Linked DNA regions of Actinokineospora baliensis. The protein of the gene in region 1 interacts with the protein of each later gene in a pairwise test. Links are inferred from orthologs where the notes say so. Each region holds a gene or a part of one and is shown in the gene's direction. Other genes may lie near its edges. The genes, in order: JOD54_RS22960 and JOD54_RS15310.

The links.
Region 2: the proteins of JOD54_RS22960 (region 1) and JOD54_RS15310 interact in binary tests that used the Escherichia coli proteins (3 or more experiments, as listed by UniProt). The link is inferred for Actinokineospora baliensis from one-to-one orthologs.

Annotation. Positions count from the first base shown.
Region 1 is NZ_JAFBCK010000001.1:5,019,531-5,026,000, reverse strand. Bases 1,112-4,202 are described here. They hold JOD54_RS22960 (DUF4118 domain-containing protein), read left to right. Parts: upstream 1,112-1,469; coding sequence 1,470-3,935; downstream 3,936-4,202. Other genes in these bases: JOD54_RS22955 (magnesium and cobalt transport protein CorA), read left to right, coding at 4,021-4,202; JOD54_RS22965 (potassium-transporting ATPase subunit C), read left to right, coding at 1,112-1,415. In the rest of the region: potassium-transporting ATPase subunit KdpB, read left to right, coding at 1-871; more of JOD54_RS22965, read left to right, coding at 873-1,111; more of JOD54_RS22955, read left to right, coding at 4,203-5,058; JOD54_RS35725 (pentapeptide repeat-containing protein), read right to left, coding at 5,076-5,933; JOD54_RS22945 (M28 family peptidase), read right to left, coding at 6,011-6,470. UniProt on the Escherichia coli protein: Member of the two-component regulatory system KdpD/KdpE involved in the regulation of the kdp operon. KdpD may function as a membrane-associated protein kinase that phosphorylates KdpE in response to environmental signals.
Region 2 is NZ_JAFBCK010000001.1:3,193,855-3,199,955, forward strand. Bases 2,048-4,769 are described here. They hold JOD54_RS15310 (response regulator), read left to right. Parts: upstream 2,048-2,902; coding sequence 2,903-3,637; downstream 3,638-4,769. Other genes in these bases: JOD54_RS15305 (HAAS signaling domain-containing protein), read left to right, coding at 2,048-2,776; JOD54_RS15315 (CAP domain-containing protein), read right to left, coding at 3,619-4,359; JOD54_RS15320 (hypothetical protein), read right to left, coding at 4,422-4,769. Outside these bases: rnc (ribonuclease III), read left to right, coding at 1-332; mutM (bifunctional DNA-formamidopyrimidine glycosylase/DNA-(apurinic or apyrimidinic site) lyase), read left to right, coding at 325-1,179; JOD54_RS15300 (PadR family transcriptional regulator), read left to right, coding at 1,278-1,607; more of JOD54_RS15305, read left to right, coding at 1,604-2,047; more of JOD54_RS15320, read right to left, coding at 4,770-4,901; JOD54_RS15325 (alkaline phosphatase family protein), read left to right, coding at 5,119-6,101. UniProt on the Escherichia coli protein: Member of the two-component regulatory system KdpD/KdpE involved in the regulation of the kdp operon.

The DNA of each region.
Region 1 (6,470 bases):
CATCGACCTCGGCGACCGCCGGATCCGCAAGGGCGCGGCCAGCGGCTTCGTCCTGACCGAGGAGACCGGGCGCGTGGTCGACGGGATCAGCGCCCAGGGCGGCACTCCCCTGGTGGTCTCCGACAACGATCTCGTGCTCGGGGTCATCCGACTGTCCGATGTGGTCAAACCGGGTATGCGGGCGCGGTTCGCGCAGCTGCGGGCCATGGGCATCCGCACGGTCATGGTCACCGGTGACAACCCGTTGACGGCCAAGGCCATCGCGGGCGAGGCCGGGGTGGACGACTACCTCGCCGAGGCCAAGCCCGAGGACAAGCTGGCGCTGATCCGCGCGGAGCAGGAGGGCGGCAGGCTGGTCGCGATGACCGGCGACGGCACCAACGACGCCCCGGCGCTGGCCCAGTCCGACGTCGGCGTGGCGATGAACACCGGGACCTCCGCGGCCAAGGAAGCCGGGAACATGGTCGACCTGGACTCCGACCCGACGAAGCTGATCGAGATCGTGGAGATCGGCAAGCAGTTGCTGATCACCCGGGGCGCGCTGACCACGTTCTCCGTGGCCAACGACCTGGCCAAGTACTTCGCGATCCTGCCAGCCATGTTCGCCGCGATCTACCCGCAGCTCGGCGGCCTGAACGTCATGGGCCTGCACTCCCCCAACACCGCGATCCTGTCGGCGGTGGTGTTCAACGCGCTGATCATCGTGGTGCTGATCCCGCTCGCCCTGCGCGGCGTCCACTACCAGCCCTCCAGCGCCTCGGCGCTGCTGCGGCGCAACCTGCTCGTCTACGGCGTCGGTGGCATCGTCACCCCGTTCGCCGGGATCTGGCTCATCGACCTGCTCGTGCGACTCATCCCCGGGATCGGCTGACATGACCACCTTCGCCAAGCAGGCCCTCGCCGGGCTGCGCGTCCTGCTCGTGCTCACGCTCATCACCGGCGTCCTCTACCCCGCCGCCGTGTGGGCGGTTTCCCGGTTGCCGGGGCTGCAGGCCAACGCCGAGGCCACCGGCACGACCCTGGTCGCGGTCACCCGGGACGGCGACGGCTGGTTCTTCCCCCGGCCGTCGGCGGCGACCCTCCCGGCGTCCGGGGGATCCAACAAGGGCGAGCTCAACGAGGACTACACCGCCGTCGTCGCCGAGCGTCGGACCGCGGTCGCCCAGCGTGAGGGGGTTTCGGAGGACCGGGTCCCGCAGGACGCGGTGACGGCGTCCGCCTCGGGTCTGGACCCGCACATCAGCGACGCCTACGCCCAGCTCCAGGTGCCCCGGGTCGCCCGCGCCCACAGCCTGTCCGAGGACGTGGTCCGCGCCTTGATCACCGAGTGCACGGACGGCCGTGGCCTGGGCATCCTCGGTGAGCCTGCTGTGAACGTCACGGCACTCAACCGCGCGCTCGAGTCCGCGAAGTGACAGCCTGGGCGGGTCGCCACCCGGCGACCCGCCCGCCCCGGGAGTTGGACAGAGATGGACGAGCGCAAGCGCGGCGAACTGCGGATCTACCTCGGCGCGGCGCCCGGGGTCGGCAAGACCTTCGCAGTGCTCGGCGAGGCGCACCGCCGCCGCGAGCGCGGTACCGACGTCGTGGTCGGCCTGGTCGAGACCCACGGCCGGGAGAAGACGGAGCAGCTGGTCGCGGGCCTTGAGGTGCTGCCCCGAGCTCAGGTGCACCACCGCAGTCGCGAGTTCACCGAGATGGACGTCGACGCGCTGCTCGCCCGCGCGCCAGAGGTCGCGGTGGTCGACGAGCTCGCGCACACCAACGTCCCCGGTTCCCGCAACGCGAAGCGCTGGCAGGACGTCGAGGAACTGCTGGCGGCCGGGATCGACGTGCTGTCCACGGTCAACGTGCAGCACCTGGAGTCGCTCAACGACGTTGTCACCCGCATCACCGGGGTCGAGCAGCACGAGACCGTGCCGGACGACGTGGTGCGCCGAGCTGAGCAGGTCGAGCTGGTCGACCTCACCCCGGAGGCGCTGCGGCGGCGGCTCGCGCACGGCAACGTCTACGCGGCGCACAAGATCGACGCCGCGCTGGGCAACTACTTCCGGGTCGGGAACCTGACCGCGCTGCGCGAGCTGGCGCTGTTGTGGGTGGCCGACCAGGTCGACGTGGCGTTGCAGCGCTACCGGGCCGAGCAGAGCATCACCGACACCTGGGAGGCACGCGAACGCGTCGTCGCCGCGATCACCGGCGGACCGGAGAGCGAGACCTTGATCCGGCGGGCCAGGCGGATCGCGGTGCGGGCCGGTGCGGAGCTAATGGTCGTGCACGTGATGCGTGGCGACGGTCTCGCCGGTCCGTCGCCCGCGTCGGTGGCGCGGTCCCGCAAGACCACCGGGGACGTCGGCGCGACCTTCCACAGCGTGGTCGGCGACGACGTGCCGAGTGCGCTGCTGGACTTCGCGCGGGCGGTCAACGCCACGCAGCTCGTGCTCGGCACCTCGCGGCGGTCGCGGTTGGCGCGAGCGGTCGACGAGGGCATCGGGTCGGCGGTGGTGCGCGACTCGGGGTCGATCGACGTGCACATGGTCACCCACGACGAGGCCAGGCGGACGCGGCCGTGGAAGGTCGAGCGGGACGTGTTGGCCCCGTCGCGGCGGCTGCTGGGATGGGTGCTCGCGGTGGTGCTGCCGTTCGCGGTCACCGGGATAGGGCTGCTCACCCGCGGCGAGGTGGCGTTCTCCACCGACCTGATCGGGTTCTTCCTGGCCACGGTCGTCGTCGCCCTGGTCGGTGGCCTCGGCCCGGCGGTCGCGACGGCGTTCCTCGGGGCTGGGCTGCTGAACTACTTCTTCACCGAGCCCTACTACAGCCTCGCGGTCAACACACCGGAGAACCTGGTCACGCTGATCGCGATGCTCATCGTCGCGGTGCTCGTCGCGCTGGTCGTGGACCGGGCGGCGCGGCTGGCCGAGCAGGGCGCGCGGACGCGGACCGAGGCCGCTCTGCTGGCGTCCTATGCCCGTACCGTGCTGACCAGCCCGCAGCCGTTGGACCGGCTGCTGGCCAAGGTGCGGGAGAACTTCGGCCTCGAGTCGGTAGCCCTGCTCGAACAGCGCGACGGGGAGTGGCACGAGGTCGCGGCCGCGGGCTCTTCGGGCGGTGAGGCGACGGTGAACGTGCCGGTGACCGCGGACGTCCGCCTGGCGCTGCGGGGACGGGTCCTACCCGCCAGTGACCAGCGTGCGCTGGAAGCCGCGGCCGGGCAGGCGCTGCTGGCGCTGCGGCAGCAACGGATGACCGTCGAGACCGAGCAGGCACGGCGACGGGCCGAGACCACGGAACTGCGGACCGCACTGCTGTCGGCGGTCGGGCACGACCTGCGCACCCCGCTGACGTCCATCAAGGCCGCAGTCGGGAGCCTGCGCACGCCCGACCTCGCACTGTCCGAACAGGACACGGCGGAGCTGCTGGAGACGGTGGAGGTCTCCGCTGACCGCCTGGCCGGGCTGGTGGACAACCTGCTCGACTCCTCCCGGCTCGCGACGGGAGCGGTGGCACCGCAGCTGCGGCCGGTCACCTACGACGAGGCCGTGGCGCGGGCGCTGGCGGGTATCGACGAACGGGACGCGGTGGCCGTGGACGTCCCCGAGCACCTGCCCCCGGTGCTGGCGGACGTGGGCCTGCTCGAACGGGTGGTGGCCAACGTCGTCGACAACGCCCTCCGGCACGGGCGCGGGGAGGTGGCCATCCGAGCCAGCGCCCACCGCGACCAGGTGGAACTGCGCGTAGTCGACCACGGCCCCGGCCTCCCCAAGAACGCCCCGGTCTTCACCCCCTTCCAGCGCCTCAGCGACCGAACCCCCGGCATCGGCCTGGGCCTCAGCGTCGCCAAGGGCTTCACCGAGGCGATGTCCGGCACCATCACCGCCGAAGACACCCCCGGCGGCGGCCTCACCATCGTCATCGCGCTACCGCGAGCCCGGTGACCAGCGGTCCGCGTTCACACCGGCAGGACGGGGGGTGTGGCACGGTTGCCCGCGTGCTGACCTCAAGTCTCCTATCGAGACCGTTATGACCAGCGGTGACTTAGCTGGAACAGGCCCGTCCACCCGAACGCGGCCGTCCGCGGGGATCGTGGACTGCGCGCTCTACCGCGAGGGCGAGCGGGTGCCGGGAACCTGGACGCCGGGTGAGGCGCTCGCGCGGGCCCGGCTCGACGGCGGGTTCGTGTGGGTCGGGTTGTTCGAACCGACCCAGGACCAGCTCGCCGATCTCGCGGTGGAAGTCGGCATCTCCCAGCTGGCACGACAGGGCGGCATGCCGCGGCCGGGCTTGCGCGGGCACCGCGACTTGATCTCCGCGAGGCTCGCGACGGTGCGCCACATCGCCAACGAGAGCCCGACCACCGCCAGCGAGATCGTCGAGACCGGCGGGATCACCGCGTTCCTCGCGGCGGAGGTCATCATCACCATCCGCCACCGCGACATCACCGGGCTGGGGGTGCTGCGTCGCGAGCTCGAGGCCACTCCCGACCGCCTCGCGCAGGGACCCGCCGCTGTGTTGCACGCCGTGATCGCCAAGGCGGTCGACGACTACCTCGCCGTCACCGCGGCGTTCGAGCGGGACATCGACCACATCGAGGCGTTGGTGTTCGCACCGCGCAGCCCCGTCGGCGCCGAGCACATGTACCTGATGAAACGGGAGATCGTGGAGCTCCACCGCGCGATCGCCCCACTCGTCGCCCCGCTGCGCGCGCTGGCCGAATCGCCCAACTCTCTTGTCCCGCAACAGGTGCGCTCACGCCTACGCGACGTCGACGGCCAGCTCACCAGCGTCACCGAGCGCATCGCCGAGTACGACGACGTGCTCACCACCCTGCTCAACGCGACACTGGCAAAGGTGGCGCTGCAGCAGAACGGCGACATGCGCAAGATCACCGCGTGGGCCGCGGTGATCGCCGTGCCCACCATGGTCGTCGGCGTGTACGGCATGAACTTCGAGCACATGCCCGAGCTCCACTGGACGTACGGCTACCCGATCGCCATCGCCGTGGTCCTGTTCTCCAGCTTCGTCCTGCACCGGGTGTTCCGCCGCAATCGCTGGCTCTGACCAGATCCGCCCGGCGGTCAGCGCCACCACTCGCCCTTGGTCGCGCCGTCGACAAGGGCACCCCCGGTTTGGGTCATCTCGTCGTGCACCGCTGCGGTGAGGTTGGCGCCGCGGAGGTCGGCGTTGGTGAAGTTGGCGAGGCCGAGTTCGGCGTTCTCCAAGGTGGCGTGGCTGAGGTTGGCCTTGCGGAACCCCACGTTGCTCAGGTCGGCGTAGCTGAAGTCCGCGTTGCCGAGGTTGGCTTGGCTGAGGTCGGCGGAGCCCAGGTCGCTGTTGCGCAGGTCGACGCCGACAAGCGCGGCGCCGACCAGGGTGGCGTGGCGCAGGGTGGCGTCGTTGAGTTGGGCGTCGTAGAGGTCGGCGCCGCGCAGGTCGCTGTACTCGAGGTTGGCGTTGTTGAGCTTGATGTTGCGCAGGCAGGTGCTGTTCAGGTCGATCCTGGTGGTTTGGTCGAACTTGGTGTCGCGGCGGCCGAGGACGGTCAACGCGGCTTGAATGTCGGCCGCGGGAGGTAGGTCCGGGCATTCCGCGGGGGCGAGTCTCGGCGAGGTCGTGCGGACGAAGGCGGAGAGCACCTCGATGACGCTGGGCTGGTCGCGGGGTGAGTCGCGGGCGAGGCGCTCCAGGGCGTAGACGGCGCCGAGCCTGGACTGGAGGTGGTCGGCGCCGGTCCGGTCGAGCTGTTCGACGGCTTTGGTGTAGCGGTCGGTGAACTGGCCCTGCTCGGCGACCTCGTTCTGGCGCAGGGCGGCTTTGCTCTGCTCCTGCGCGGCGGTCACCTGGTCCTGGGTGGCGATGAGCGTGAGCCCGGCGACGACCACGGCGCCCAGCGCGGTGAGAGCGCTGATCACCTCCACCGCGCGTTGCCTGATCACCCCGTTCTCCGCGTCACGGCGGCGGGGTTGGGTGGGTCGCGTCGACCCAGTAGCGGGTCGACGCAACCCAAGTCTGGTCAATGGCCCGCGGCCTGGGTGGCGGTTTTGAGGGACTTGGTCAACAGAGCCAGCCACCGGGTGGCTGTGGTGGGATCGTTGTGGTCCAGAGGTTCGTTGACGCCGGGTAGCACCTTGACGGCGTAGCCGGTGTAGGTGCCGGGAGCGTAGATCTGGTGGCGGTACCAGGGGCGGTCCGGGATGCCTTCGGGGCGGGTCAGGGCTCGTTCCTGGGCCAGGATCGCCCTGTTCAGACGGGCGTACTTGCCGTGGTCACCCTTGCCGTGGAGAAGTCTGTCGCGAGTGGACTCCAGGGATTCTGTTGCGCGGAGCCAGTCTTGAGCGGCCTTGGTCGCAGCGGTGACGTCAACGCCGCGTTTGGCCGCGTCAGCGAGGTAAGCGAGGGTTTCTCGGGCGTAGGCGGAGTAGTTGAGGGGGATGATGTCGGCTTGGGCCAAGCGTAGTGCTGTCAGGCCGGTG
Region 2 (6,101 bases), 1.8 Mb from region 1 along the record:
AGCACGGCATCGAGGTCGCGCGGGAGGTCGTGCACCGGCACTTCGACCCGCTGCTGACCGCGGCACCGCTGCGCGGGGCGGGCCTGGACTGGAAGACCAGCCTGCAGGAGCTCACCGCCTCGGCCGGGCTCGGCGTGCCCGAGTACCGCGTCCGCGAGGAGGGCCCCGACCACCGCAAGGAGTTCACCGCCATCGTCGTGGTCAACGGCCAGGGCTACGGCAACGGCGACGGGCGCACCAAGAAGGAAGCCGAGCAGAAGGCCGCCGAGGCCGCCTGGCGCGAGCTCTCGGAGAAGACCACCGGCGACGCGGCCGACGGCGACGGTGCCTGAGCTCCCTGAGGTGGAGGTCGTCCGGCGCGGCCTGCAGGACCACGTGGCCGGTCGGGTGGTGTCCCGGGTGGAGGTCTTCCACCCGCGCGCCATCCGACGCCACCTGCCCGGCATGGTCGACTTCGCCGGGCGCATCGCGGGTCGCGAACTCGTCGCCGCCCGGCGCCGGGGCAAGTACCTGTGGGTGGACCTGAGCTCGGGTGAGGCCGTGCTGGCGCACCTGGGGATGAGCGGCCAGATGCTGGTCCAACCCCCCGGTGCCCCCGACGAGAAGCACCTGCGCGTCCGCCTCTCCTTCGCCGATGACGGCCCGGAACTGCGCTTCGTCGACCAGCGGACCTTCGGCGGCCTCTCGGTGGAACAGGTCGTCGAGGTCGACGGCGTGCCGCTGCCCGCCCCGGTCGCCCACATCGCCCGCGACCCCATGGACCCGGCCTTCGACCGCGCCGCCGCCGTCGCGGCCCTGCGCCGCCGCCGCACCGAGGTCAAGCGGGCCCTGCTGGACCAGACCGTGGTCTCCGGCGTGGGCAACATCTACGCCGACGAAGCCCTCTGGCTCACCCGCCTGCACTGGTCCCGCCCGGTCGACGGCCTGTCGGCCCGCAAGACCGGCGAGCTGGTCGACGCGGCCACCTCGGTGATGAACGCGGCCCTCGCGGCGGGCGGGACGTCCTTCGACGCGTTGTACGTGAACATCAACGGCCAGTCGGGCTACTTCGACCGGTCGCTGCACGCCTATGGGCAAGAGGGCTTGCCTTGTGAGCGCTGCGGACGCGCGATCGTCCGCGAACCCTTCATGAACCGTTCCTCCTTCTCCTGCCCCCGCTGTCAGCCGCGCCCCGCGTAGCTCCGGGATTTCTTGGCACCTCGCGACCAAGGGGGTGTGGCTTGCGCGGTAGTGCGCAATGCGTAATAGTGTCCACAGTGCGATAGCGGGAGGTGCGCGTGGATACCAGCCAGCTGCTCAAGGGAGTGCTGGACCTCGCCGTGCTCGCCGTTCTGCGGGACGAGGACGGGTACGGGTACGACGTGTTGCGGCGGCTTCGGGGTGGGGGGATGGAGGAGGTCGGGGACGCCTCCGTGTACGGGACCCTGCGGCGGCTGTACCGGGCCGGGCTGTTGACCTCCTACGTGGTCCCCAGCGACGAGGGGCCGCACCGCAAGTACTACGGGGTCAACGACGCCGGGCGGGAGCGGTTGGTCGAGTCGGAGCGCGCCTGGCGCGCGTTCGCCGAGGCGATGGACGGGATTTTGGCGAAGGGGGCCGCGGCGTGAGCGCGCAGACGAAGGCAGATCCGGGACTGGCCGAGTACCTCGGTCGGGTGCGGGCCGCGCTGGCGGACCTGCCCGCCGACGAGCTCGCCGAGGTGATGGAGGACGTCGAGCCGCACGTCACCGAGGTGTTCGCCGAGACGGGTGACCTCGAGGGCGTGGTCGGCCGGTTGGGGACGCCGGAGGCGTACGCGGCCGAGCTGCGGGCCGCGGGCGGGTACCCGCCGCCGGGGCCGACCGGGGGGAAGGCGCTGTGGTCGGCCAGGTACGTCCTGCTCATCACCGTGGTGTCGCTGGTCGTCGCGTTCGCCACCGGGCTGATGTCCTTGACCGGCAGCGACGACAAGTTCGCGGTGCTGGGGCTGTGCGCGGTCTTCGCGATCCCCGCGCTGATGCTGCTGTTCACCGACCGGGTCCGCCCGACCGACGTCGAAGCCCTCGGCTCGTACCGGTTCGCCCGCCGCGGGGCGCTCGCGGTGGCCAACCGGCTGCCGCACCGCGCGGTGGCGTACCTGCGTTCGCTGCGCCCCGCGTGGTGGCTGCTGCGGGTGCTGCTGGTGGTGGTCACCGTCATGGCGGACCGGGAGGAGTCCGCGCTCGTGGTGCTCGCGGTCGTCGTGCTGGTGTCCTGGGCGGGGCCGCGCTCCCGCGAAGACCGGCGGCTGCTGCCGGTTGTCGTGGTGGCGAACACCTTCCTCGCGGGCGTGGCGATCGCGCTGCTGGCACTGGGCATCGACTCGAGCACGCGGGACGGGGAGTACTACCCGTACAGCCCGAACGGCTTGTACTACAACGGTTCTTACGTCAGCAACCTCTACGCGGTGGACGAGGACGGCAACGCGATCCCGCAGTTCTACCTCTACGACGAGGACGGGAACCCGCTGAAGCTCTACGGCACCCGCTGCGAAGCCGACGTCAACGGTCAGGACTACGACAACAGGTTCCCGTTGCCGCACGTCGAGTACCGGGGCCGCGCCTGCGTCCAGGCGTCCGGCCTGCCGTTCGTCCCGCTGCCACCGGGGGCGACCGACCGCACGCCCGCCAAGCCCACGCGGCCGACCTCGCCCGGCGCGCCGACGTCGACGGCACCGACAACCGCGCCGACCACCACGGCGGCGACACCTTCGGTGACCCCGACGACGTCCGCGCCGACGACGACGCCGGGCTCATAGCGTCAAGATGCCGTCAAGGTTCGGCAGGGCGTGACGAGGTCCGGCCGCGGGGGTGCAAGCTTGTCCTGCGGCCGGACCGCCTGCGTGGTGCGAGGATGCACGGGACCGCCCTGATCTGGAGCTGCCGTGACCACCGTGCTCGTTGTCGACGACGAACCCCAGATCGTCCGCGCGCTGCGCATCAACCTGACCGCCCGCGGCTACGACGTCCGCACCGCCCACGACGGCGCGGCAGCCTTGCGCGCGGCAGCGGAAAGCAAGCCGGATGTCGTCGTGCTCGACCTAGGCCTGCCGGACATCGACGGTGCTGAAGTCATTGAGGGCCTAAGAGGCTGGAGCACGGTGCCCATCATCGTTCTCTCCGCGCGCGGCGACTCCACCGACAAGGTCAAGGCATTGGACGCGGGCGCGGATGACTACGTCACCAAGCCCTTCGGCATGGACGAACTCCTCGCCCGCCTACGCGCCGCCGTGCGCAGAGGAACCACTGCCGCCACAACGGAAGAGGCCGTGGTGGAGACGAGTTCCTTCACCGTTGACCTAGTGGCGAAGAAGGTCCACCGCGACGGCGGCGAGGTGCACCTGACCCCGACCGAATGGGGCATCCTCGAAGTGTTGGCGCGCAATAGAGGCCGGTTGGTGTCGCAGAAGCAGTTGCTGCAAGAGGTCTGGGGACCCGCCTACGCCAACGAAACCCACTACCTGCGGGTGTACGTGGCCCAGCTGCGCCGAAAGCTCGAACCGGAGCCGTCCCGCCCACGCCACCTGATCACGGAGGCGGGAATGGGCTACCGGTTCGAACTCTCTCACCAACCAAACTCGCCTTACCAACCGAACTCGTCTTACCAACCGAACATCTGAGTCCAGTAGTACCCGCTCTGCACGAACCCCAGCCCCATGGTCTTGAGGCCGCAGTTGAGGATGTTGGCGCGGTGCCCGGCGGAGTTCATCCACGCGGTCATCACCTGGGCCGAGGTGCGCTGGCCCTTGGCGATGTTCTCCGCGCCGGGGCTGTTGTAGCCCGCGGCCTTCGCCCGGTCGACGAACGAGCGGCCGTCGAGGCTGGTGTGCGAGAAGTAGTTCTGCGCCGACATGTCCGCGCTGTGCGCCTGCGCGGCCTGGTTGAGCCGCGAGTCCAGGGTCACCGGCGCGCAGCCGGCCTTCGCCCGCTCCTCGTTGGTGATCGCCAGGACCTGCCCGGCCACCGACGAGTCCACCGGCGGCGGCTTCGTGGTGGTCGTGGTCGGCTTCGGCGTCGTGGTGGTCGGCTTGACCGCGGTGGTGGTCGTGGTGACCGGGACCGTGGTCGTGGTGGTCGTCGTGGTCGGGGTCGTGCTCGCCGAGGACGGGGTGGTCGGGGTGCTGGTCGGGGCGGCCGCGGTGGAGCCCGCGGTGGCCCCGTCGACCATGGTCATCTCACGGTCGAGGGACGCCTGATCGGGTGTACCAATCGTGCCGTCACCCACGCTGGGTGCCGTGAGCACCGTGGTGATTCCCGCCGTCCCCGCCCCGATCGCCAGGGCGACGAGCACGGCGGACAGCACACCGATCCGGCGACCGCCTGGGCGGCGTCGTCGTGTCACGGTTTGGCAACGTACCACTAAAGGGTGATAACGCCACCCTCGGTCACTCGTTGTATCGAGATTTACGTGGTGGTCGTCGTCGTGGGCGGCACCGTCGTGGTGGTGGTCGTGGTTGTGGTCGTCGGGTCCGACGTCGGCGGCACCGTGGTCGGGCTGTTGGGCGGCCGGACCGTGGTGGTCGTCGTGGTCGGCCGGTTCGGCCGCTTGGTGGTGGTCGTCGTGGTCGTCGGCTCCGCCTCGGTGGTCGTCGTGGTGGTCGACTCCGTGGTGGTCGGGTCCGTCGTCGTCGTGACGTCCGTGGTCGTGGCGTCGGACGTCGTCGTGGTGGTGGTCGTGGTGGTCGTCTGGTTGACCGTGACCTCGGTACCGGGGGACTGGGCGTCCTCACCGTCCCCGGCGGCGAACGCGGCCACGGCGGCGAACACGGTCGCGCTCACGACTCCGGCCACGCCGAGCACGACGTAGGGGGAGCGGCGCGGCCCGGGACGGTCGTCGGTGTCGTCCTCGAAGTCGTCGAAATCGTGGTCGGCTGGCTCGGACATGCGGGTCCTACCTCCCTGACCCGTCGGCAAGGCGGGCCACGGCGCGGCAAGCTATCACCCGCCCGGGGGGCCGGTGCGGCCGGCCACGCCGATCGACCGCCCGCGACAGCTGTTCACCCACCGTTCGGTCGCCGAACGACCGCTGTCCGTTGCCGATGACTTGTCTGTACAGGAGCCTACCGCCGTACTCGCCGGACCCCAGTCCTTGGAGGAACCCTTGCGGCGAAACCGACTCCCCGCCCTGCTCGCGTCCCTGGCCGTCGCGACCGGGGCGCTGCTGGTCCCCGCGCTCACCGCCCCGGCGGCCCACGCGGCGGCCAAGACGCCAAAAGTCCTGGTCATCGGCATCGACGGGCTGCTGTTCGACCGGATCGCCCCGGCCGACGCCCCCACCCTCGACAGCCTGATCGCCACCGGGTCGTCGAGCAAGACGGTGCTCTACGACAACCCTTTCGCGCCCACCCTGTCCGGCCCCGGCTGGGCCACCCTGGCCACCGGAACTTGGCCAGACAAGCACCGCGTGCTCAGCAACAGCTGGGGGAGCTCGACCAACCTGGCGACCTACCCGGACTTCCTGACCCGGATCGAGTCGGCCCGCCCGGCGCTGTCCACCTTCGCGGCGGCCACCTGGGACCCGCTGGTCAACGACTCGGCGGGCAAGGCGATCTTCTCCAGCGCGGTCGACGCGCGGGCCAACGGCGCCAACGACACCGACACCACCAACCAGACCGTGGCCCGGCTGCGCGACGTCGGCCCGGACGCGAGCTTCGTCGTGCTCGACGACGTCGACGCCGCAGGCCACAACTGCGGTGCGGCGACCACCTGCTACCTCAACGCCATCGCGGCCACCGACGCGCGGGTCAAGCAGTTCGTCGACACCATCCGGGCACGGGCGAACTACCCCGACGAGGACTGGACCATCCTGGTCTCGGCCGACCACGGCCACACCGACGCGGGCGGCCACGGCGGGCTCACCCCGCCGGAGCGCGCCTCGTTCATCATCCGCAACGGCCCGGGCACCACCCCGGGCACGCCCGCCATCGCGCCCAAGAACGTCGACGTGGCCCCGACTGCGCTGTCCCTGCTCGGTGTCGCCATCCCCGCCACGCTCGACGGTCGGGTGCTGGGTACCGCCACCAACGACCCGTTCGACGGCCTCGTCGGCTCGCTGCAGGCGCGCGTGGACGAGACCGGCATCCC